3 regions of the Cupriavidus sp. 05N38 genome follow, and region 3 is predicted to be linked to each of the others. Evidence: predicted binding sites of a transcription regulator. Region 3 holds the regulator's gene; each other region holds the start of a gene.
The links. Region 3 encodes sigma-54, which starts transcription at its own class of promoters, with help from an activator protein. Its sites were predicted from a motif close to TGGCANGNAANCTGCTTT; they were not measured.
Positions count from the first base shown of each region.

Region 1: a site for sigma-54 is predicted at 4,715-4,732, ahead of AC1DK4_RS16255 (ammonium transporter). Genes of this name have one in related genera too.
Region 2: a site for sigma-54 is predicted at 3,874-3,891, ahead of AC1DK4_RS14525 (circularly permuted type 2 ATP-grasp protein). Genes of this name have one in related genera too.

Region 1 covers NZ_JBFTNF010000019.1:120,448-127,599, forward strand. Annotated here, with positions in the region: gene mdoH (glucans biosynthesis glucosyltransferase MdoH) at 1-208, shown strand, start outside; gene AC1DK4_RS16240 (hypothetical protein) at 292-879, opposite strand; gene AC1DK4_RS16245 (Bcr/CflA family multidrug efflux MFS transporter) at 1,174-2,394, shown strand; gene AC1DK4_RS16250 (mechanosensitive ion channel family protein) at 2,420-3,259, opposite strand; gene AC1DK4_RS16255 (ammonium transporter) at 3,481-4,683, opposite strand; gene AC1DK4_RS16260 (HU family DNA-binding protein) at 5,461-5,742, shown strand; gene AC1DK4_RS16265 (acyl-CoA thioesterase) at 5,940-6,425, shown strand; gene AC1DK4_RS16270 (CreA family protein) at 6,451-6,942, shown strand; gene AC1DK4_RS16275 (SDR family oxidoreductase) at 7,051-7,152, shown strand, end outside.
Region 2 covers NZ_JBFTNF010000016.1:102,680-109,831, forward strand. Annotated here, with positions in the region: partial or broken gene AC1DK4_RS14505 (DNA internalization-related competence protein ComEC/Rec2) at 1-99, shown strand, start outside; gene AC1DK4_RS14510 (MurR/RpiR family transcriptional regulator) at 11-949, opposite strand; gene edd (phosphogluconate dehydratase) at 1,237-3,123, shown strand; gene AC1DK4_RS14520 (gluconokinase) at 3,323-3,823, shown strand; gene AC1DK4_RS14525 (circularly permuted type 2 ATP-grasp protein) at 4,105-5,577, shown strand; gene AC1DK4_RS14530 (alpha-E domain-containing protein) at 5,699-6,652, shown strand; gene AC1DK4_RS14535 (transglutaminase family protein) at 6,690-7,152, shown strand, end outside.
Region 3 covers NZ_JBFTNF010000003.1:89,539-96,690, forward strand. Annotated here, with positions in the region: gene lptA (lipopolysaccharide transport periplasmic protein LptA) at 1-157, shown strand, start outside; gene lptB (LPS export ABC transporter ATP-binding protein) at 202-987, shown strand; gene AC1DK4_RS03495 (RNA polymerase factor sigma-54) at 1,135-2,610, shown strand; gene hpf (ribosome hibernation-promoting factor, HPF/YfiA family) at 2,660-3,010, shown strand; gene ptsN (PTS IIA-like nitrogen regulatory protein PtsN) at 3,415-3,870, shown strand; gene hprK (HPr(Ser) kinase/phosphatase) at 3,948-4,919, shown strand; gene AC1DK4_RS03515 (PsiF family protein) at 4,885-5,019, shown strand; gene rapZ (RNase adapter RapZ) at 5,144-6,061, shown strand; gene AC1DK4_RS03525 (LON peptidase substrate-binding domain-containing protein) at 6,148-6,831, shown strand; gene mutY (A/G-specific adenine glycosylase) at 6,990-7,152, opposite strand, start outside.

The sequences.
Region 1 (7,152 bases), on a different contig from region 3:
TGCCGCGCTGGTGCAGCAGGCCCTGACGGGCGGCCCCGACGAACTCAGCGCCGCGCAGAAGCACTTGTTGCTGGGCGATCCGTTCGCGCTGGCCAGGCTGCATGAGCTGGTATGGGGATCCGCGCTGGCGCACGCGCGCTGGAAGGAAACGCGCATCCTGCCGCGGCGCGCGGCCAATGTGGTGCCGCTGCGGCCGCGCCTGGCCTGATTCATCGCACGCCCTGGCATGCCGGCACCCTGCGGGGTGCCGGTTTTTTTTGCTCCGCGGATTCGGGGGGAGAGGAGCGTCGCCTAGCGCAATGCCGAGGCGCAGATCGGGGAGTTGATATAGACGTCGCCCACGCGGCGTTCGCTGCGTTCGTTGCGGGTCATGTAGCGGAACATCATGCTCACGCCCAGCTTAGTCAGGATTTCCACGTCGCGATTGGCGCAGATATTGCGCTGCAACGGCGCGGCATAGCTGAGCTCGAAGCTGGCGAGATCCAGCATCGGGCCGCGGTACTTGGTGAGTTCCAGCTGAAAGAGTACGTGTTTGCCGGGCACCGACTGGCAGCGGCGCAGGCGTGTTTCGCCGTCGATCTCGATGGGCAGCGCGTCGTTGAGCTGGCGGCAGGCGCGCGCCAGGATATTGTCCGGGCGCGCCGTGTTGCGCAGCAGTTCGGGCACGCCGGCCGCGCCGGTGTTCTGGCCGGTGGCCGCGCCCTTGAGCATCTGCGCCAGCGCTTCGGCCTCGTCAGGCGCCGCCGGGGCGGACGCGGCCGACACGGCGGCCTTGGCCGGCGCCGGCACCGGAGCTGGGGCCGCGTGCGCGCACGGCAAGCTGCCCGCGCCGGCAGCCAGGGTCAGTAAAGCGGAAAGCAGAGCGTATCTTGTTCTCATGCAGGAAAACGTTGCCGGAAACCGTGCCGGTGAGCGGGCTTCCGCGGTGCGTCGGGCTGCTTGACCGTCCGCCCCGGGCGGCCGACAGGGTGGCATTGTACCCTTGGCCCCGCTGGCGTTGAAAGCGGCACCCCGCGAACCGCGGGCGCGGGCCCGCATCATCCACGCTTGCCGCGCCGAATACGCAGCTTGTTACGGTATGCAACAATTACGTCTTTCGCCTCGCCTTGCGTGTCTCGCTTGCCCCTGGCCCTGCCGCTGCCGGCGCGCTTGCTAGTTCCTCTGGATGTCCCGATGACCCGTTCCACCCGCGCACCCCAGTCCGCGCGTTTTCCACTCTGGCTCCTGGTATGCGCTTCGCTGACAGCACTGGCGCCGCTGTCCATCGATATGTACTTGCCGAGTTTCCCCGCGCTGGCGGGCGATCTCGGCGTGGACATCGGCCGCGTGCAGCTGACGCTGGGCACGTTCCTGGTCGGGCTGGCAGTGGGGCAGGCCTTCTATGGTCCGATCAGCGATCGCTTCGGCCGCAAGCCGCCGCTCTACGTCGGGCTGCTGGTGTACGCTGCCGCGGCGGCCGGCTGCGCCCTCGCGCGGGATGTCGAAGCGCTGATGCTGTGGCGCTTCCTGCAGGCGCTGGGCGGCTGCGCCGGCATGGTGATGGCGCGCGCGGTCATCCGCGACCGGCTCGAAGCCCATGAATCCGCGCGGGCCTTTTCCTCGCTGATGCTGGTCATGGGCCTGGCGCCGATCCTGGCGCCGGTCATCGGCGGCGCCGTGCTCGGGGCGTTCGGCTGGCGCGCCATCTTCTGGCTGCTCTGCGGCAGCAGCCTGGCGATCCTGCTGGTGGTCCACCGCTATATGGAGGAATCGCTCGACCACGCCAGCGCCATGCCGCTGCGCCTCGGGCATGTGCTTTCCAACTACGCCCAGTTGCTGCGCGACCGCAGCTTCGTGGGCTATTCGCTGTCGGCCGGCTGCGGGCAGGCTGGCATGTTCGCGTATATCGCGGGGTCGCCGTTCGTGCTGATCGAGTTGCATGGCATCGCGCCCTCTCATTACGGCTTCGTGTTTGGTGCCAATGCGCTGGGCCTGATCGCAATGTCGCAGCTCAATGCGCGCCTGGCGCGCACCCGCCCGCTCGACCACGTGCTGCGTGCCGCGCTGGTGGCGCCGTGCGCGGCTGGCGTGCTGCTGGCCGCGGCGGCGCTGGCGGGCATGGCATCGCTGCCGGTGCTCCTGGCGGGCTTTTTCGTGTTTATCGCCAGCCTGGGCTGCATCCTGCCGAATGCCTCGGCGCTCGCCATGGCCCAGCAAGGGCACCGGGCCGGCACGGCCTCCGCGATGATGGGCACGCTGCAGTTTTCGCTGGGCACGCTCGCCGGCGCCGCGGTCAGCCTCTGGCGCGATGGCAGCGCGCTGCCGCTCGCGGTGGTCATGGCCGTATGCGGCGTCGGGGCCGTGGGCATGCGCATGGTCGGGCGCGCCGGCATGCAGGCGCAGCGCCACGCGTGAGCCGCGCCAGCGTGCCGGAGCACGGTCAGGCTGCGGCGTTGCTGCTGCCTTGCTGCAGGACCACCAGCTGGGCCGGCATCGGCGCGGCGTAGCCCGCCTCGCCAAAGCACTCGCGCATGAGGCGGTTGGTGTCGAAATACACCTGCCAGTAGTGATCGGTATGGCAGTAGGGGCGCACGGCCAGGACCGGCCCCACCAGGGTGAACTCGAGGATCTCGACGTCGGGCGCGGGTTCGGCCAGCACGTTCGGCAACGCGGCGATGCGTTCCTTGAGCAGGGCAATGGCAGCGGCCGTATCGGTGCTGCCGGACAGCTGGGCCTTCAGCTCGACACGACGGTAGGCGTTGGCGCTGAAGTTCTGGATGGTGTCGGCGAAGATCTTGTTGTTGCCGACCACCGTCAGCACGTTGTCGGGCGTGTCCATGGTGGTGGCGAACAGGCCGATCTCCCTGACAGTGCCTGTCACCCCGGCCACCGTGACGAAATCGCCCACCTTGAATGGCCGCAGCACCACCAGGAAAGCGCCCGCGGCAAAATTGGCCATCAGCCCCGACCACGCCATCCCGACGGCGATGCCGGCCGCTGCGATCAGCGCGGCGAAGGTGGTGGTCTGGATGCCGAAATAGCCGAGGATGCCGATCACCAGCACCACGTTCAGCGTGACCGTGACGATGGATCCGACATAGCGCAGCAGCGTCGGATCGACCTTCTGCTTGGACAACGAGCCCTGGACCAGGCGTACCACGACATGGATCAGCCAGCGGCCGATCACCCAGAAGGCGAGGGCGGCAAGGATCTTGACCCCGAATTCGGTCGCATAGGCGACCACGACATCCTGGAGCTTCTGCAGCGTTGTGGCATCCATCGCGTTCTCCCTTGCTGGCTCTTGCAGGTTCACAAGCAACGAACATCATGCAGCGGATGCCCGGGCGCGGCGAGGGCGTGACGCGGGGGCGGTCAAGGCATTATTGCTTTGCCGCGAGCGGAAGTTCAAGCACAAAATCGCGCGGCACGGCGGGCCTGGCTGGCCCGGCGTGCCGCGGCGGGAGCGGCGGGAGCGGCAGGCGGCTGCCTTGCCGCGTCGATCTACCAGTTGGTTTCGCGCTCCGGCGTGGCCGAGATGCGATGCAGGGACAGGTCGGCGCCGTTGTATTCGGATTCGGCATCCAGCCGGATGCCGACCACCTTCTTCAGCGTGCCATAGACCACGGTGCCACCCACGAGGGCGATGACAATGCCCAGCAGGGTGCCGATCGCCTGCGCGCCCAGCGAAACCCCGCCGATGCCGCCCAGCGCCTGCGCACCGAAGATGCCGGCGGCAATGCCGCCCCACGCGCCGCACAGGCCGTGCAGCGGCCACACGCCCAGCACATCGTCGATGTGCCATTTGTTCTGGGCCAGCGTAAACAGATAGACGAACAGCACGCCGGCCACGCCGCCGGTCACCAGCGCGCCCAGCGGGTGCATCAGATCCGAGCCCGCGCACACCGCCACCAGCCCGGCGAGCGGCCCGTTATAGGCGAAGCCGGGATCGTTGCGGCCGGCCGCCCAGGCGGCCAGCGTGCCGCCGGCCATGGCCATCAGGGAGTTGATGGCGACCAGTCCGCTGATCTTGTCGACGGTCTGCGCGCTCATGACGTTGAAGCCGAACCAGCCCACCGCCAGCACCCACGCGCCCAGCGCCAGGAACGGGATATTGGAGGGCGGGTGTGCGCTGATGCGGCCATCTTTCTGGTAGCGGCCGCGGCGCGCGCCGAGCAGCAGGATGGCCGGCAACGCGATCCAGCCGCCCATGGCATGGACCACGACGGAGCCGGCGAAGTCGTGGAAGGGCGCGCCGGCGACCGAGGCGATCCAGTCCTGCACGCCGAAGCGGTTGTTCCAGGCGATGCCTTCGAAGAAGGGGTAGACCAGGCCGACCAGGACGAAGGTCGCCACCAGTTGGGGATTGAAGCGCGAACGCTCCGCGATGCCGCCCGAGATAATCGCCGGGATGGCCGCGGCGAATGTCGCCAGGAAGAAGAATTTCACCAGCTCATAACCGCTTCTTTGCGCCAGCGTCTGGGCGCTGGCGAGAAATTCGACCCCATAAGCTACCGTATAGCCGATAAAGAAATAGGCGATCGTGGAAATCGCAAAATCCACCAGGATCTTGACCAGTGCATTGACCTGGTTCTTCTTGCGTACGGTGCCTAGCTCAAGAAAGGCAAAGCCCGCATGCATGGCAAGCACCATGATCGCCCCCAGCAGGATGAACAGGGCGTCGGTGCCGCTCTTCCAATTGTCCATACATTCCTCATGCTCAAAATGGGAGCACTGGTATGCAATATCCGTTCCAGTTTGAGCCAGGACGGTGCGAAAATTGCACCGAGTTGGTGGATCACGCACCGGATTGTCGCGCGCGGCCTGCCCGGAGCCCACGCGCCCCGGCGAGCGTGCAGCCGGGAAGCGGCGGATGACACGGCGGCGTGCGCCCGCGCCGCGCGTTCTGCTTGCGCCAATATGAGGCAATGCCTTGTTTTGGGGCGAAACATCTCACTTTGTATGCACCAAAAAGAGCGGTGTTACCATATTGGTGCAAAAAGCTGGCGAGCAGGATGGCCGGCGCAATGGCCGGCGCAATCGCAAGCCGAATCGCAGGCCGAATCACAAGCGCAATCGACTAACGCAATCGACTAGCGCAATCGACTAGCGCAATCGACTAGCGAAATCGCGGGCGCAAGACGCAGAGAATGTTCTGAACCCTCCGTCGTGCATGCGCACAGAGCGGCGCTTTGCCGTTGGCCGCGGGTGTCGGCAAATGCCAGGATCGCCGCGGGGCATCGCGGTCCTGCGCGCGTACGCATGTTCGATTTCCCGATACCGCCAGCAGCCGCATTTGAAAGCCCGGAAAAGGGGGGGTAAATTCCCCGCAAAGGCGCTTGACTCAAGGATTTGCGGCTTTTTTCGTTGCATTGGTGCCACTGGGGATTGCCCAATGCGTAAAGCGCAGATTAGACTGCGCCGATCGGTGATTTGCCGCGTGGCAGACACTCCGATGACGACGACCAACAAGGGAAATCAGCCATGAATAAAGGTGAACTGGTATCTGCCATCGCCGCTGACGCGGAACTGAGCAATGCTGCAGCAGAGCGCGCGCTGAATGCTGCTCTGGACAACATTAAGAAGGCGGTTGCCAAGGGTGATTCGGTAACGCTGGTGGGTTTCGGCAGCTTCGGCTCGGGCAAGCGCGCTGCGCGCACCGGCCGCAATCCGCGCACCGGCGAGACCATCAAGATTCCGGCCGCCAAGACGGTCAAGTTTTCCGCCGGCCAAGGCTTCAAGGACGCTGTGAACAAGAAGAAGTAAGCAGTTCGCGTCTGCAGCGCCATTGAAATGAGAAGGCGGCCTCGAAGGCCGCTTTTTTATTGTCCCGGCCGGCTGTCCGGGGCGCCTCCAGGCACGGCGCGGCGGCCGTTCCGGGTTACACTGCCGATCGTCGGCGCCGGCCCTCCGGCTGGCCTTCGCGGATCCGCCCGGCAGTTTCGAAAACCCGGATTTTCATCATGAATGACCTGTCCCACCAGCTTTCCATGACCGTGTTGATGACACCGGACATGGCCAACTTCTCCGGCAACGTGCACGGCGGCACCATCCTCAAGTACCTCGACATGGTCGCGTACGCCTGCGCCAGCCGCTACGCCGGGCGCTATGTGGTGACGCTCTCGGTCGACCAGGTGGTGTTCCGCCAGCCCATCCATGTGGGCGAACTGGTGACCTTCCTGTCGGCGGTCAACTTTACCGGCCGCAGCTCCATGGAAATCGGCATCAAGGTCATCACCGAGAACATCCGCAGCAAGCTGGTGCGCCATACCAATAGCTGTTACTTCACCATGGTGGCGGTAGACGACAATGGTGCGCCGGCCGAAGTCCCGCCGCTGCAGCCGCGCGACGAGGTGGAGCGCCAGCGCTTCGYCGCCGCGCAGCTGCGCCGCCAGCTGCGCCAGGAAATGGAAAAGCGCCATGACGAAATCACCGGCGCGGTGTCCTGAGGTGGAGGGAGCCGGCGTGCGTACCATGACGACCCGCCTGGCGGGCCGCGTTGCGCTGGCCGTGCCGGTCTTGCTGGCGGCGCTGCTGGCCCTGCCGGCGGCGCATGCCGAGGAAATCGGCAGCGTCAGCACGAACTTCCGCATGACGGGCTCGGACAAGGTGGTGATCGAAGCCTATGACGACCCGGAGGTGCAGGGCGTGACCTGCTACGTTTCCCGCGCGCGTACCGGGGGCATCAAGGGCTCGCTCGGCATGGCGGAAGACCCGCCCGAGGCGTCGATCGCCTGCCGCCAGGTCGGGCCGATCAGCTTCAAGGGCCCGCTGCGCCAGCAGGACAATGTGTTCTCCGAGCGCATGTCGATCCTGTTCAAGGCCCTGCACGTGGTGCGCACGGTCGACCGCAAGCGCAACACGCTGGTCTACCTGACGTATTCCGACCGCATCGTTTCCGGCAGCCCTCAGAACAGCGTGACGGCGGTGCCGGTGGCGGCGGACACGCCGATCCCAGTCAAATAGGCGCCCGACGAACACATCCCCCGCTTACCGCCGGCAAGCATTCCTATCCCGCCGACCGGGCACGCCAGCCAGCCCGTGGCAGATCCCATTATTTTTTCGGAGAACAGCATGAGTGAGCAAGGCAAGGTTGCACTGGTGACGGGCGCGGCCCGCGGCATCGGCAAGGCAGTGGCCCAGGCGCTGCTGTTGGCGGGCTACCGCGTGGTGTTT
Region 2 (7,152 bases), on a different contig from region 3:
GCGGTGCAGATCACGACGCGGGGCGGCGCTTACGCGCTGCAGGCTTACCGTCAGCACGAGCGGCGCTACTGGCGCGCGGCGCCGCCTGCGCCCCGTTGACCTGGGCGGGTTCGGCCTGGGCGATGCGGCGCTCGCGCAGGTGGGCCTTGGCGCGCTGCAGGCCGGCAGAGACAATGTCGGCACGCTCCAGCGCAACGCCCGCCGCCAGCACGTCGCCCAGCACCAGGTGGCAGATGCGCGAGGTCATCGGGGTGTAGACCTCGCTGTCTTCCTCGACGTCGGAGAACACGCAGACATCGGCCAGCTTGGCCAGCGGCGAGCCGCTGTGCGTCAGCGCCAGCACGCTGGCGCCGCTCGCGCGGGCCAGCGTGGCGGCGGCCAGCATGTCCCAGGTGCGGCCGCTGTTGGACACCAGCACGGCAACGTCGCCCGGGCCGAGCAGGGCGGCGGACATGCTGAACACGTGCGAATCCGAGTAGGCGGTGGTGGGGATGCCGAGGCGGAAGAACTTGTGCTGGATGTCCAGCGCGACGATGCCGGAATTGCCGCAGCCATAGAACTCGATGCGATGCGCCGCGGCGAGCAGCTTGATGCCGTGCTCGATCTGATCCGCGGACAGCGCGTTGCGCACCGTCATCAGGGTGGCGATGGTGCGGTCGAACACCTTGCCGGCGATATCGGCGGGGCGGTCCTCGGCCTTGACGTCCTGGTGCACGAAGGGCGTGCCGCCACCGACGTTCTGGGCGAACTGCAGCTTGAACTCGCGGAAGCCGTCGTAGCCGAGCGCGGCGCAGAAGCGCGCGATGGTGGGTTGCGAGACGCCCGCGCGTTCGGCCAGTTCGGGCATGGACAAGCGGATCACGCTGGCGCCGTGGCGGGTCACGTAATCCGCCAGGCGGCGTTCGGAGGGGCGAAGCGTGTCGTAGACAGCAAGAATTCGGTCGCGCATGGTGGGGGAGGCCGGTGTTGGCGTGCCGGCGATTTCGTCGGGCATGCCTGCCGGATTCATGTGCCGGCGGTTCGATGAGTATGTAGATATTCTACATAAATGGCGATGGAATGCCGCGCCTGTGAGCCCGCGTTTCTGCTAGGGATTTCACCTATTCCGGCCATATTTGAGGATTAGTCGACGCATTGTGATCCATGCGCGAGATGCTTTTGTCGATCCTTTCTATATAATGTAGAAAATCTACAAGAAAACACGTTCACGGATCTACAAACCAGGAACTCCCACGAATGTCGCAAGCCCTCCATTCCGAAGTGCAGGCCGTCACCGCGCGCGTGGTCGCGCGCAGCCAGCGCGGTCGCGCTGCCTACCTGGCGCGCTGCGAGCGGGCCCAGCAAGAACTGGGGCCGCTGCGTGGCTTGTCGTGTGCCAACGTGGCGCACGGCATCGCTGCGCTGCCCGCGCATGACAAGCTCAAGCTGCGGGTCGAACATGCCGCCAATCTCGGCATTGTCACGGCCTACAACGACATGCTTTCCGCCCACCAGCCGTACGAGCGCTATCCCGGCGTGATCCGCGAGGCCGCCCGCGCGGTGGGCGCGGTGGCGCAGGTGGCGGGCGGCGTGCCGGCGATGTGCGACGGCATCACGCAAGGCAATGCCGGCATGGAGCTGTCGCTGTTCTCGCGCGACGCCATCGCCATGGCCACGGCGGTATCGCTGTCGCACAACACCTTCGACGCCGCCGTGATGCTTGGCGTGTGCGACAAGATCGTGCCGGGCCTGCTGATGGGCGCGCTGCAGTTCGGCCACCTGCCGGTGGTGTTCGTGCCGGCCGGGCCCATGGCGACGGGCCTGTCCAACAAGGAAAAGGCGCGCGTGCGCCAGCTCTACGCGACCGGACAGGTTGGCCGCGAAGCCTTGCTGGAGGCAGAGTGCGAGGCCTATCACGGGGCCGGCACCTGCACCTTCTACGGTACCGCCAACAGCAACCAGTTCCTGATGGAGATCATGGGCCTGCATATGCCGGGCTCGGCCTTCGTCCATCCGGACAGCGGCCTGCGCGACGCGCTGACCGCGGCCGCCGCGCAGCGCGCGCTGGCGCTCACGGCCCGTGGCCCGGACTACCTGCCGCTGGCACGCATCGTCGACGAACGCGCGGTGGTCAACGCCATCGTCGGCCTGCTGGCCACCGGTGGCTCGACCAACCACACCATCCACCTGGTGGCGATGGCACGCGCGGCCGGGATCGTGATCGACTGGGACGATTTCGACCGCCTGTCGCGCATCACGCCGCTGCTGGCACGGGTCTATCCCAACGGCTCGGCCGACGTGAACCATTTCCATGCCGCCGGCGGCGTGGCCTACGTGATCCGCCAGCTGCTCGCAGCCGGGCTGCTGCACGAAGACGTGGAAACCGTGGCCGGCCGCGGGTTGGCGCGCTATACGCAGGAACCGGTCATGACCGACGGCGTGCTGCGGTGGCGCGACGGCCCCACCGCCAGCGGCGACGCGGCGGTGCTGGCCAGCGCGGTCGAGCCGTTCTCGCCCGAAGGCGGGCTGCGCCTGCTGCAGGGCAATCTCGGCCGCGGCATGATCAAGGTGTCGGCGGTGGCGCCCGAGCACCGCGTGGTGGAGGCGCCGGCGCGCGTGTTCGATTCGCAGGAAGGCCTGCAGGCCGCCTTCGAGGCCGGCGAGCTGACCGGCGACATGGTCGCGGTGGTGCGCTTCCAGGGGCCCAACGCCAACGGCATGCCCGAACTGCACCGCCTCACGCCGGTGCTGGGCTCGCTGCAGGACGCCGGGCACAAGGTCGCGCTGGTGACCGACGGCCGCATGTCGGGCGCCTCCGGCAAGGTGCCGGCGGTGATTCATGTGTGTCCGGAGGCGCTTTCTGGCGGACCGCTGGCGCGCGTGCGCGACGGTGACCGCATCCGCGTCGACGCTGTCGCCGGCACGCTCGAATGGCTTGGCGGCGCGCCCGGCGAATCCGCGCTCGAGGCGCGCGCGCTGGCGCCCTCGCCGGACGACGACTTCGCCAGTTTCAGCGTCGGCCGCGGCCTGTTCGGGCTGTTCCGCCGCCATGCGCGGATCGCCGAAGAGGGCGGCAGCGCGCTCGACCTGTCCGAGGCCGACGCGCCTGGCGCTGTCCAAACCGCCGTGGCCGTCGCACAATAGGCCGCGCCCCGGGCAATTCATCCGTTTTGTGCCCCTGTCCGCCGTCCGGCGGGCAGGGGCGACCCCAAGCCTGCGCACGCCAGACCTATCATGGAACATGGCTGCAGGGACGGGCGGTTTCCAGGAACCACCCGTCGCACGGCGCGGGGACTACCGACAAGGATGGGAAAACCATCCGATCACGATCGTTGGAGCAGACATGATCTACATCCTGATGGGCGTTTCCGGCAGCGGGAAAACCACGGTCGGCCAGTTGCTGGCCAAGAACCTGCATTGCGGCTTCCATGACGCCGATGAATTCCACAGCGCGGCCAACAAGGAGAAGATGCATAACGGCATCCCCCTGACCGACGAAGACCGCTGGCCCTGGCTGGCCGCCATGCGCGCGGCGATCGACGCGGCCCGCGCCGAGGGCCGTACCCATGTGTTCACCTGCTCGGCGCTGCGCCAGGTCTACCGCGACCGCCTGTTGCCGTCCGAGGGCGGCGTGACCTTCGTCTATATGAAAGGCGACGCCGCGGTGATCGGCGGGCGCCTGTCCGAGCGCAGCGACCACTTCTTCAACCCGGCCTTGCTGCAAAGCCAGTTCGAGACGCTGGAAGAGCCGAGCGACGCGCTGGTGCTCGATATCCGGCAGACGCCGGAGGCGCTGGTGCAGCGCATCCTGGCCCAGGTGCCCGCGACCGCGGCGGTGCGCTAGGGGGGTGACTCCGGTCCGGGGCGCGCTTTTCCCCTTGGGCGCGCCGGGGCTGGCAGGCATCTTGCTACATATATCATCGATGGCGCGGACGCTTGCTGCTTGCGGCTTTCGTGGCCATGGGTATCATCCCAATCAGGACAGCACTTCGACGCATGACGCATGGCCAGCGGCTTCGCCGGCCCGGGTGGTGGCCTCGAAATGCTGTGCCGGGAAGAACAAGCCAATCAAAACGGGATCGCCGGCAGCTTGGGCGGCGCCCAAATCATGGGGGAACGGCCATCATGGCGGCGCGGTTTTTCGACGAGATGCTCGATTGGCAAGATGGCGTGGCAGCGGCAATCCACGCGGGGCAGCCCCTGCCGGCAGGGGCGGTGCGCGGGCACTACAAGCAGTTCGCGGACTGGCTGGCGCGCCAGTCCGAAGGAACCATGGGCAACAAGCGCGCGGAGGCGGACCTGATCTTCCGGCGCGTGGGCATCACCTTCGCTGTCTACGGCGACAAGGACGAGTCCAACAGCGGCACCGAGCGCACCATTCCGTTCGACGTGATTCCCCGCATCTTTCCCGCCAGCGAGTGGGCCACGCTGGAGCGCGGGCTGCGCCAGCGCGTATCGGCGCTGAACCGCTTCATCCATGACATCTACCACGGCCAGGACATCATCCGCGCCGGCGTGATCCCGCCCGACCAGATCTACAACAACGCCCAGTACCGGCCAGAGATGCTCGGCATCGACGTGCCGCGCGACATCTACGCCCACGTGGCCGGCATCGACGTGGTGCGCGCGGGCGAGGGCGAGTTCTACGTGCTGGAAGACAACCTGCGCGTGCCCTCCGGCGTGTCCTACATGCTGGAAAACCGCAAGATGATGATGCGGCTGTTCCCGGACCTGTTCGCGCGCAACCGCGTGGCGCCGGTGGCCCACTATCCCGACCTGCTGCTCGACATGCTGCGCGGCGTCTCGCCGCAGAACATCGCCGATCCGACCGTGGTGGTGCTCACGCCGGGCATGTACAACTCGGCCTACTTCGAGCACGCCTTCCTCGCGCAGCAGATGGGCGTGGAACTGGTCGAGGGCAGCGACCTGTTCGTGCAGGACGAGCACCTCTACATGCGCACCACGCAGGGGCCGCAGCGCATCGACGTGATCTACCGTCGCGTCGACGACGATTTCCTCGATCCGCTCGTGTTCCGTCCCGACTCCACGCTGGGCGCGGCGGGGCTGCTGTCGGTCTACCGTGCCGGCAACGTGACCATCTGCAATGCCATCGGCACCGGCGTGGCCGACGACAAGTCGATCTACCCCTACGTGCCCGACATGATCCGCTTCTACCTCGGCGAGGAAGCGATCCTCAACAACGTGCCGACCTATATGTGCAGGCGCCCCGACGACCTGCAGTACGTGCTCGACCACATGGACGAACTGGTGGTCAAGGAAACCCACGGCGCCGGCGGCTACGGCATGCTGGTGGGGCCCGCCGCCACGCGCGCGGAGATCGACACTTTCCGTGAAGTGGTGCGCGCGCGTCCGGAGCAGTACATCGCGCAGCCCACGCTGGCGCTGTCGACCTGCCCGACCTACGTGGAAGCGGGCATCGCGCCGCGCCATATCGACCTGCGGCCCTTCGTGCTGTCGGGCAAGGATGTGCGCATGGTGCCGGGCGGGCTGACGCGCGTGGCCTTGCGCGAAGGCTCGCTGGTGGTCAATTCGTCGCAGGGCGGCGGCACCAAGGACACCTGGGTGCTGGAGCGCTGAAGCGCCGGAATGGCCGGATGCGGGGCGCGCCAGGCGTGCCCGCGGATTGTTGGGATTGCCGCGCCGCCGCTGTCCATGCGCGGGCGGCGTGGACGAACAGCGCAGTACGAGGGGACTGACCATGCTAAGCCGCACCGCCGACCATCTGTTCTGGATGGCGCGCTATACCGAACGCGCGGAGAACACCGCGCGCATGCTCGACGTGAACTACCAGACTTCGCTGCTGCCGCAATCGGCGGAAGTGGCGGAGCAGGGCTGGTGGGCGATGCTCGACATTTCCGAGCTGACCGCCGTGTTCGACAACAAATACGGCCTGCTCACGCGCGACGATGTGATCGACTTCATGGTGCGCGACATGACCAATCCGTCGTCGATCATGAGCTGCCTGCGCGCTGCCCGCGAGAACGCGCGCGCGGTGCGCGGCTCGCTCACCACCGAGGTCTGGGAAACCATCAACACCACCTGGCTCGATGTGCAGCGCCTGATCGCAGATGGCGTGCTGTGCGAGGACCCGGCGCAGTTCTTCGAGTGGGTCAAGTTCCGCTCGCACCTGGCGCGCGGCGTGCAGTTCGGCACCATGCTCAAGGACGACGCCTTCCACTTCATGCGGCTGGGCACCTTCCTCGAGCGCGCTGACAATACCGCGCGGATCCTCGACGTGAAGTTCCAGGCCAGCACCGTCGACGACAGCGATCCCAACCGCGACGCCAACGATTTCTATCACTGGGCGGCGGTGCTGCGCTCGGTGTCGGGGTTCGAGGTCTACCGCAAGATCTACCGCACGGTGATCACGCCCGAGCGCGTGGCGGAGCTGCTGGTGCTGCGCCCGGACATGCCGCGTTCGCTGGTGTCGAGCCTGGACGAGGTGGTGGCGATCCTGGCGCTGGTGGGCAACCAGCATTCCTCGGAGACCGAGCGGCAGGCTGGTAAACTCCACGCCGATTTGAAATACGCGCGCATCGACGACATCTTCGCCGTCGGCCTGCACGCTTACCTGACCAGTTTCCTAGAGCGCATCGGCGACCTCGGCAACGGCATCAGCCGGGATTTCCTCGTGCCGCTGCTGGCTGCCTGAACCACTCGCGTGGTAGTCGCGCCGGCCTCGCCATATCGTGAAATACAAGATCCATCACAAGACCGTCTACCGCTATGCCGAGCCGGTCCGCCGCAGCGTGCACGAACTGCGCCTGGCACCGCGCTCGGGGCCGCTCCAGACCGTGCGGGAGTGGCACCTGTCGGTGCCGGGCAACCTGTCCGAGGCGCGCGACGGTTTCGGCAATATCGTGCACAGCTTCACCGTCGCCGGTCCGGCCCGGACCCTGGTGATCGAAGCCAGCGGCGTGGTGGAAGTGACGCCGGCGGCGGGCGGCAGCGCGCCGCTGTTCTGCGATGCGCCGCCCGCGGGCGAGGCGCGCGTGTCGCCGCTGTATTACCTGGGCGGCACGCCGCTGACCGCGGCCGAACCCGAGATGATCCGCTTTGCCGCGCCTTACCTCGCGGCGGGGCATGAGGTGCCTGCGCTGCTGGCGCTGGCCGGCGGCATTGCCGAGCGCGTGCGCTACGTGCCCGACAGCA
Region 3 (7,152 bases):
GTTCTACACGGCCACCGGCGGCGCCGAGAACGCCACGGCAGGCAGCCCGTCCGGACGCGTGCGCGCGGTGCTCTCGCCGCGCCAGGAGCAGCCCGCCAGCGGCGCCGCCGCCAGTCCGCTGCCGCTCAAGCCGGCCCCTGCCCCCGCCAACCCCTGACGCCGGCGCGCAGCAGCGCCGCCCGATCCACGGATTCAGCCTTCATGACCGCTACCCAAACCGAACCGTCCCAGCCCAACGTCCTGACCGAGAGCAGCACCCTGGTCGTGCGCCACCTGAAGAAGCGCTACGGCTCGCGCACGGTGGTCAAGGACGTGTCGCTCGACGTGAAGAGCGGCGAGGTGGTCGGGCTGCTGGGTCCCAACGGCGCGGGCAAGACCACTTCGTTCTACATGATCGTCGGGCTGGTGGCGCTGGACGAAGGCGACATCGTGCTCGACGACAAGCACATCAGCGGCCTCGCCATCCACGAGCGCGCGCGCATGGGCCTGTCCTACCTGCCGCAGGAAGCCTCGGTGTTCCGCAAGCTCAACGTGCAGGAGAACATCCGCGCCGTGCTCGAGTTGCAGGTGCACGACGGCAAGCCGCTGTCCAAGGCGGATATCGAGCGACGCCTGGACTCGCTGCTCGACGACCTGCAGATCGCCCACCTGCGCGAGAATCCGGCGCTGTCGCTGTCCGGTGGCGAGCGCCGCCGCGTGGAAATCGCCCGTGCGCTGGCTTCCGCGCCGCGCTTCATCCTGCTCGACGAACCGTTCGCCGGCGTGGACCCGATCGCGGTGGGCGAAATCCAGCGCATCGTCAGCTTCCTCAAGGCACGCAACATCGGCGTGCTCATCACGGACCACAACGTGCGCGAGACGCTTGGCATCTGCGACCACGCGTATATCATCAGCGAAGGCACCGTGCTGGCGTCAGGCCAGCCCGAAGACATCATTGCCAACGAATCGGTGCGCAAGGTCTACCTGGGCGAGAACTTCCGCATGTAACGCGGGGCGCGGCCTACTGCCGCGCAGCCGGGATATTCGCGGCCAGGCGGCGTTCATGTCGCCTTTCATCCTGCAAACGATCACGGCGGCATCAGCGATAGCAATTTCCGTTCCAACGGCATGGAAGTTGCGCATAAAATAGGTCGCATGAAACCGTCGCTACAGCTCCGCCTCTCGCAGCATCTCGCGCTTACGCCGCAACTCCAGCAGTCGATCCGGCTGCTGCAACTGTCCACGCTCGAACTGCAGCAGGAAGTTGAGCAAGCGCTCACCGAGAACCCCCTGCTCGAACGCGAAAACGACTGGATCGAAAGCCCGCTGCGCGTGGGTGCCGATGGCTCCGTCAACCTGCAGAGCGCGCCCGCGCCTGCGCCCGCCGATGGCCAGGGCACCAGCGAGAACCGCCCCGACGGCGCCGCCGATGGCGACGACAACTACGCCGACAGCGGCGAGGATTACGGCAGCGACTGGAGCCTCGACGACTTTGCCCGCCGCCCGCAGGGCGACGAGGACGAAAAGACGCCGATGCAGCTGCGTGACGCCGAGCCGACGCTGCGCGAGCACCTGATGGAGCAACTCGCGCCGCTGAAGATTTCCATGCGCGACAAAGGGCTCGCGATCTTCCTGGTCGAGTCGCTGGACGACGACGGATACCTTAGCGCTTCGCTCGAGGAGATCTGCGCCGAACTGCCCGAGGAACTCGAGTTCGAGATCGACGAGGTACACGCCGTCCTGACCCTGCTGCAGAGCTTCGACCCGGCCGGCGTAGGTGCGCGCAACGCCGCCGAATGCCTGGCGCTGCAACTGCGCCGGCTCACCCATCCGCAGCGCGAACTGGCCCTGACCATCGTCACCAGCCACCTGGAGCTGCTCGCGGTGCGCGACTACACGCGCCTGAAGAAAGCGCTGCAGGTCGACGAGGCCGACCTCAAGGCCGCGCACGAACTGATCCGCTCGCTCGCCCCGTATCCCGGCCATGCCTATAGCCGCCCCGAGGCGGATTTCGTGGTGCCGGATGTTTTCGTGCGAAAAATGAGCGGCGGCTGGATCGCGCAACTCAATCCGGATGTGATGCCGCGGCTACGCATCAACGATATGTACGCGCAGATTTTGCGCGGTGCAAAAGGCGATTCAGGGGCTGCCGGACTGCAGCAAAAATTGCAGGAAGCACGCTGGTTGATCAAGAATATCCAGCAGCGCTTCGACACCATATTGCGCGTCGCACAAGCGATTGTCGAACGTCAAAAGAACTTCTTCACCCACGGGGAAATTGCGATGCGCCCCTTGGTTTTGCGGGAGATTGCCGATACACTGGGTCTACACGAGTCCACCATCTCTCGGGTGACAACCAATAAATACATGGCAACGCCGATGGGGACTTTCGAGCTGAAGTATTTCTTCGGCAGTCACGTATCCACAGAAACCGGCGGCGCGGCCTCTTCAACGGCAATTCGAGCGTTGATCAAGCAACTCATAGGAGCCGAAGATCCCAGGAATCCCCTGTCGGATAGCAGGATCGCCGAACTGCTCGGCGAGCAAGGCTTCGTGGTGGCGCGCCGTACCGTCGCCAAGTACCGCGAGGCGCTGAAAATCCCTGCCGTAAATCTCCGCAAGTCTTTGTAGCCGAGTTGCATCGCCTGCCTGATGCAACTCTTTCAGAAGGAGAAACGCTATGAACTTCAAGATCAGTGGACACCACTTGGACATCACGCCCCCGCTGCGTGAGTACGTGGAAACGAAACTGGAGCGTATCGTCAGGCATTTCGATCAAGTCATTGGCGTAAGTGTGCTGCTATCTGTCGACAATACAAAAGAAAAGGACCGGCGGCAGTACGCGGAAATCAATCTACATCTCAAGGGCAAGGACATCTTTGTCGAAGCGCATCACGAAGACCTGTATGCCGCTATCGACGCGCTAGTCGACAAGCTCGACCGGCAGGTSRTTCGCCACAAGGATCGCGTGCAAAGCCACGACCGCGAAGCGGTCAAGTATCAATTGGCCGCAGCGCAGATGCAGCAATGACCGTGCCTGGCGGCCCACCTAGGGGGCCGTCGGTGTCAGTCCCTTGAAACCAGAACAAGCCGCGCCCGATGCGCGGCTTTTTTGCGCACATTTTTGTGGCGTTCTCCCGCATTTACGGCCGGTATCGAATCACGCAAGGGGATTCCGCAAGGCCACGCTCCCGGTGTATGCTGTGCAATACATAAGCAATAGCGCGGCAATTTTTCCGTGCGCGCGGCACCGCTTCCGCGCATCGGCTATTGCAATGCACAAGGCGGGGGCGGGCCTGCTCTATAATGGCCAGACGCCCGACACCGGCATGGGATAACCGGTGAAACGAGGGCACGAGCCTTTCTATCCCCTTTGCCTGGTGCGGCCCTCTCCTGGCCACGGGCCTGCTTACTAGAAAAACCTGCGCATTCCACATGAATCGTTTGGCTAAATTGCTGCCACCCGGCAACATCAACCTCGACGTCAGCGTCACCAGCAAGAAGCGGGTGTTCGAACAGGCCGGGCTCCTCTTCGAGAACAACCATGGCGTAGCGCGCGCTACCGTGACCGACAACCTGTTCGCCCGCGAATCGCTGGGCTCGACCGGCCTCGGAGCCGGGGTTGCCATTCCGCACGGTCGCATCAAGGGCCTCAAGCAGCCCCTGGCCGCCTTCATGCGCCTGGGCGAGCCGATCCCCTTCGAGTCGCCTGACGGCAAGCCGGTGTCGCTGCTGATCTTCCTGCTCGTGCCCGAACAGGCTACCCAGCAGCACCTGGAGATCCTTTCCGAGATTGCCCAGCTGCTGTCCGACCGCGAAATGCGCGAAGGACTCGCTACCCTGCCCACTCCCGATGCCGTGCACCAGTTGCTGACGCAATGGCATCCCTGACCCGCCGGGGCAAGCCCTGCCCGGCCAACAGGGCCGTTGCCTCCCCGGCCTGAAAGCCTGTCCCCCGAAAGCACCGCATGGAACTCACTGGCGTCACCTCGCAGTCGATCTTCGACGACAACGCAGCCGACATCAAACTCTCCTGGGTCGCTGGCCTGGAAGGGGCCGACCGGGCCTTCGACGTTGAGTTCGCGCGTGAAGCCACGTCCGCCGCCGATCTCGTCGGGCACTTGAACCTGATCCACCCGAACCGGATCCAGGTGCTCGGCAAACCCGAAATCACCTATTACCAGCGTCTCGACGACGAAATGCGCAAACGCCAGATGGGCGAGCTGATCCTGCTCGAGCCGCCCTTCCTGGTGATCGCGGACGGCATGGAGCCACCCCCCGACCTGGAACTGCGCTGCACGCGCTCGTCCACGCCCCTGTTCACCACGCCGGTATCCTCGGCCGCGGTCATCGACCACCTGCGGCTCTATCTGTCGCGGATTTCCGCGCCGCGCGTGACCATGCACGGCGTGTTCCTCGACATCCTCGGCATGGGCGTGCTGATCATGGGCGAGTCGGGTCTGGGCAAGAGCGAACTAGGCCTGGAACTGATCTCGCGCGGACACGGACTGGTGGCCGACGATGCGGTGGACTTCGTGCGCCTGGGGCCTGACTTCATCGAAGGCCGCTGCCCGCCGCTGCTGCAGAACCTGCTCGAAGTGCGCGGACTGGGCCTGCTCGACATCAAGACCATCTTCGGCGAGACTGCGGTGCGCCGGAAAATGAAGATGAAGCTGGTGGTGCAGCTGGTGCGGCGCAACGATGGCGAGTTCGAGCGCCTGCCGCTGGATTCCCAATACCTCGACGTGCTTGGCCTGCCGATCCACATGGTCAAGATCCAGGTGGCGGCCGGCCGAAATCTCGCCGTGCTGGTCGAGGCCGCCGTGCGCAACACTATCCTGCGCCTGCGCGGCATCGATACGCTGCGTGATTTCATGGACCGCCAGCGTGCCGCGATGCAGGCCGATGTCGCTTCGCGCGGCCAGGGCCGCCTGCTCTGACAAGCGGTTTCTGCGCCACTTTTCGTTTGCTTATATTGCTGCAAGCATGAAGAAGGGCGACGAGCGCAAGGCATTCATGAAGGAATGCCTGTCCAAGTAACAAGGGTCGCCCTTTCGTGGACGCATGTGCAAATGGCGAACTCCGGTTCGTCATTTTTTATGAGGCCCGCCCGTCACGATACCGTCATGACGGCGTCATCGCCTGATGTTATGCTTGTGACGCTATGCGCATCATACTTATCACCGGAATTTCCGGCTCCGGCAAATCCGTCGCCCTGAACGTACTGGAAGACGCAGGCTATTACTGCGTCGACAACCTGCCGGCCCAGTTCATCCCGGAACTGGCGCGCTACCTGGCCGCCCAGGGCTATACCCACCTCGGCGTCGCCACCGATATCCGCAGCCGCGAATCGCTGGACCAGTTGCCCGGCACGCTGCGCGACCTCGCCGCGGAGCACGAGGTCCGCGTAGTCTTCCTGACGGCCAATACCGATGCGCTGGTACAGCGCTACTCAGAGACCCGCCGGCGGCACCCGCTGTCGATGCGCATCGACAAGGCCGGCCTGCCCGCCGCCACGGGCGACGATGCGGGCAATGCACCCGATGCCGATGCGCCGCTCAACGACACTTCGCTGATCGAAGCGATCGAGATGGAGCGCGAGCTGCTCAGCCCCCTGGCGGAAGCCGCGCACCGCATCGATACCAGCAATGTGCGCACCAACACCCTGCGCGCGTGGATCAAGGAGTTCGTGCGGGACGACGACCTGCGGCTCACGCTGCTGTTCGAATCGTTCGGCTTCAAGCACGGCGTGCCCAGCGACGCGGACATGGTGTTCGATGTGCGCTCGCTGCCGAATCCTTACTACGACCTCGCGCTGCGGCCGCTGACCGGGCGCGACGAGCCGGTGATCGATTTCCTGCAGAGCCAGCCGATGGTGCTGGCGATGGCCGAGGATATCCGCGCCTACGTCGAAAAGTGGCTGCCGAGTTTCATCGCCGACAACCGCAGCTACCTGACCGTGGCCATCGGCTGCACCGGCGGCCAGCATCGTTCGGTGTACATCGCCGAAAGACTTGCCAACTATTTCCGCGCGCATGGTAATGTGCTGGTGAGACACCGCGAGCTCGCGCCGGGCGGCTGACATGCCGCGACGCCAGGCTCCGCGGTCCCCGCCCGGGCCGCCGGTGTCCGGCATCGCTGCCCGGGCGCAACCTTTGCTGGCTCAGCATGTCCTCACGCGCCACGCCCACCGCTCCCGGCCCGTCGACCTCGCCGTCCTCATCCGCTACGCCGGCGCCGCCCCGGCTGGATAGCCTGCCGCTGTTTCCGCTGCACACCGTTCTGTTCCCCGATGGCCTGCTGCCACTGCGCGTGTTCGAGGCGCGCTACGTGGACATGGTGCGTGCCTGCATGCGCGACCGCACACCCTTCGGCGTGTGCCTGATCGCCAGCGGCAGCGAGGTCGCGCATCCCGGCGAGCCCACCATGCCGGAGACGGTCGGCTGCCTTGCGGATATCGTCGATTGCAATATGGAGCAGCTCGGCGTGCTGCTGATCAGCACGCGCGGGCGGCAGCGCTTCCAGCTGCTCAGCCACAGCGTGCGCGAAGACGGCCTGATGGTGGGCCAGGCCAGATTGCTGCCTGCGGACATCATCGACTGCAAGCTCGAATTGCTGGGCGAATGCCTGACCGTGCTACGCCGCATCGTCAGCTCGCTGCACGCCGAGCATCCCGGCAAGCTGCCCTTCAGCGAGCCTTTCCTGTGGGACGACCCGAGCTGGGTGGCGAACCGCCTGTGCGAACTGCTGCCGGTACCGCTCAAGGCGAAGCAGATGCTGATGGCCCTGCCCGATGCGGGGATGCGGATCGAGATCGTCCACAAATACATGCACCAACACCACATCCTCTAGGAAGGTTCAGGAAGGTTCAGGAAGGGACGAGCAAATCTGCTGCGCAAGCGGTGGCAGGCACTGTGGTGCTCGCCGTACCCATCTACGGCCGCGCTCCTCGCACCTGCCGCCTGCCACCTGCCGCCCGCTGCGATCTCTTCACCCTTGCTGACCCACCCTTAGAACAAGCCTCCCCGCGCTTGCGTTTCCAGCAGCTTGCGTACCGGTGCGGGAGTGCCGACTTCATCCAGGTCGTCGAGCGAGATCCAGCGCAGCGCCGGGCCGTCGCCGCTATCGCGCACGGCCAGCGCGCCGCTCATGTCGACGCGGATGGCGCGGATG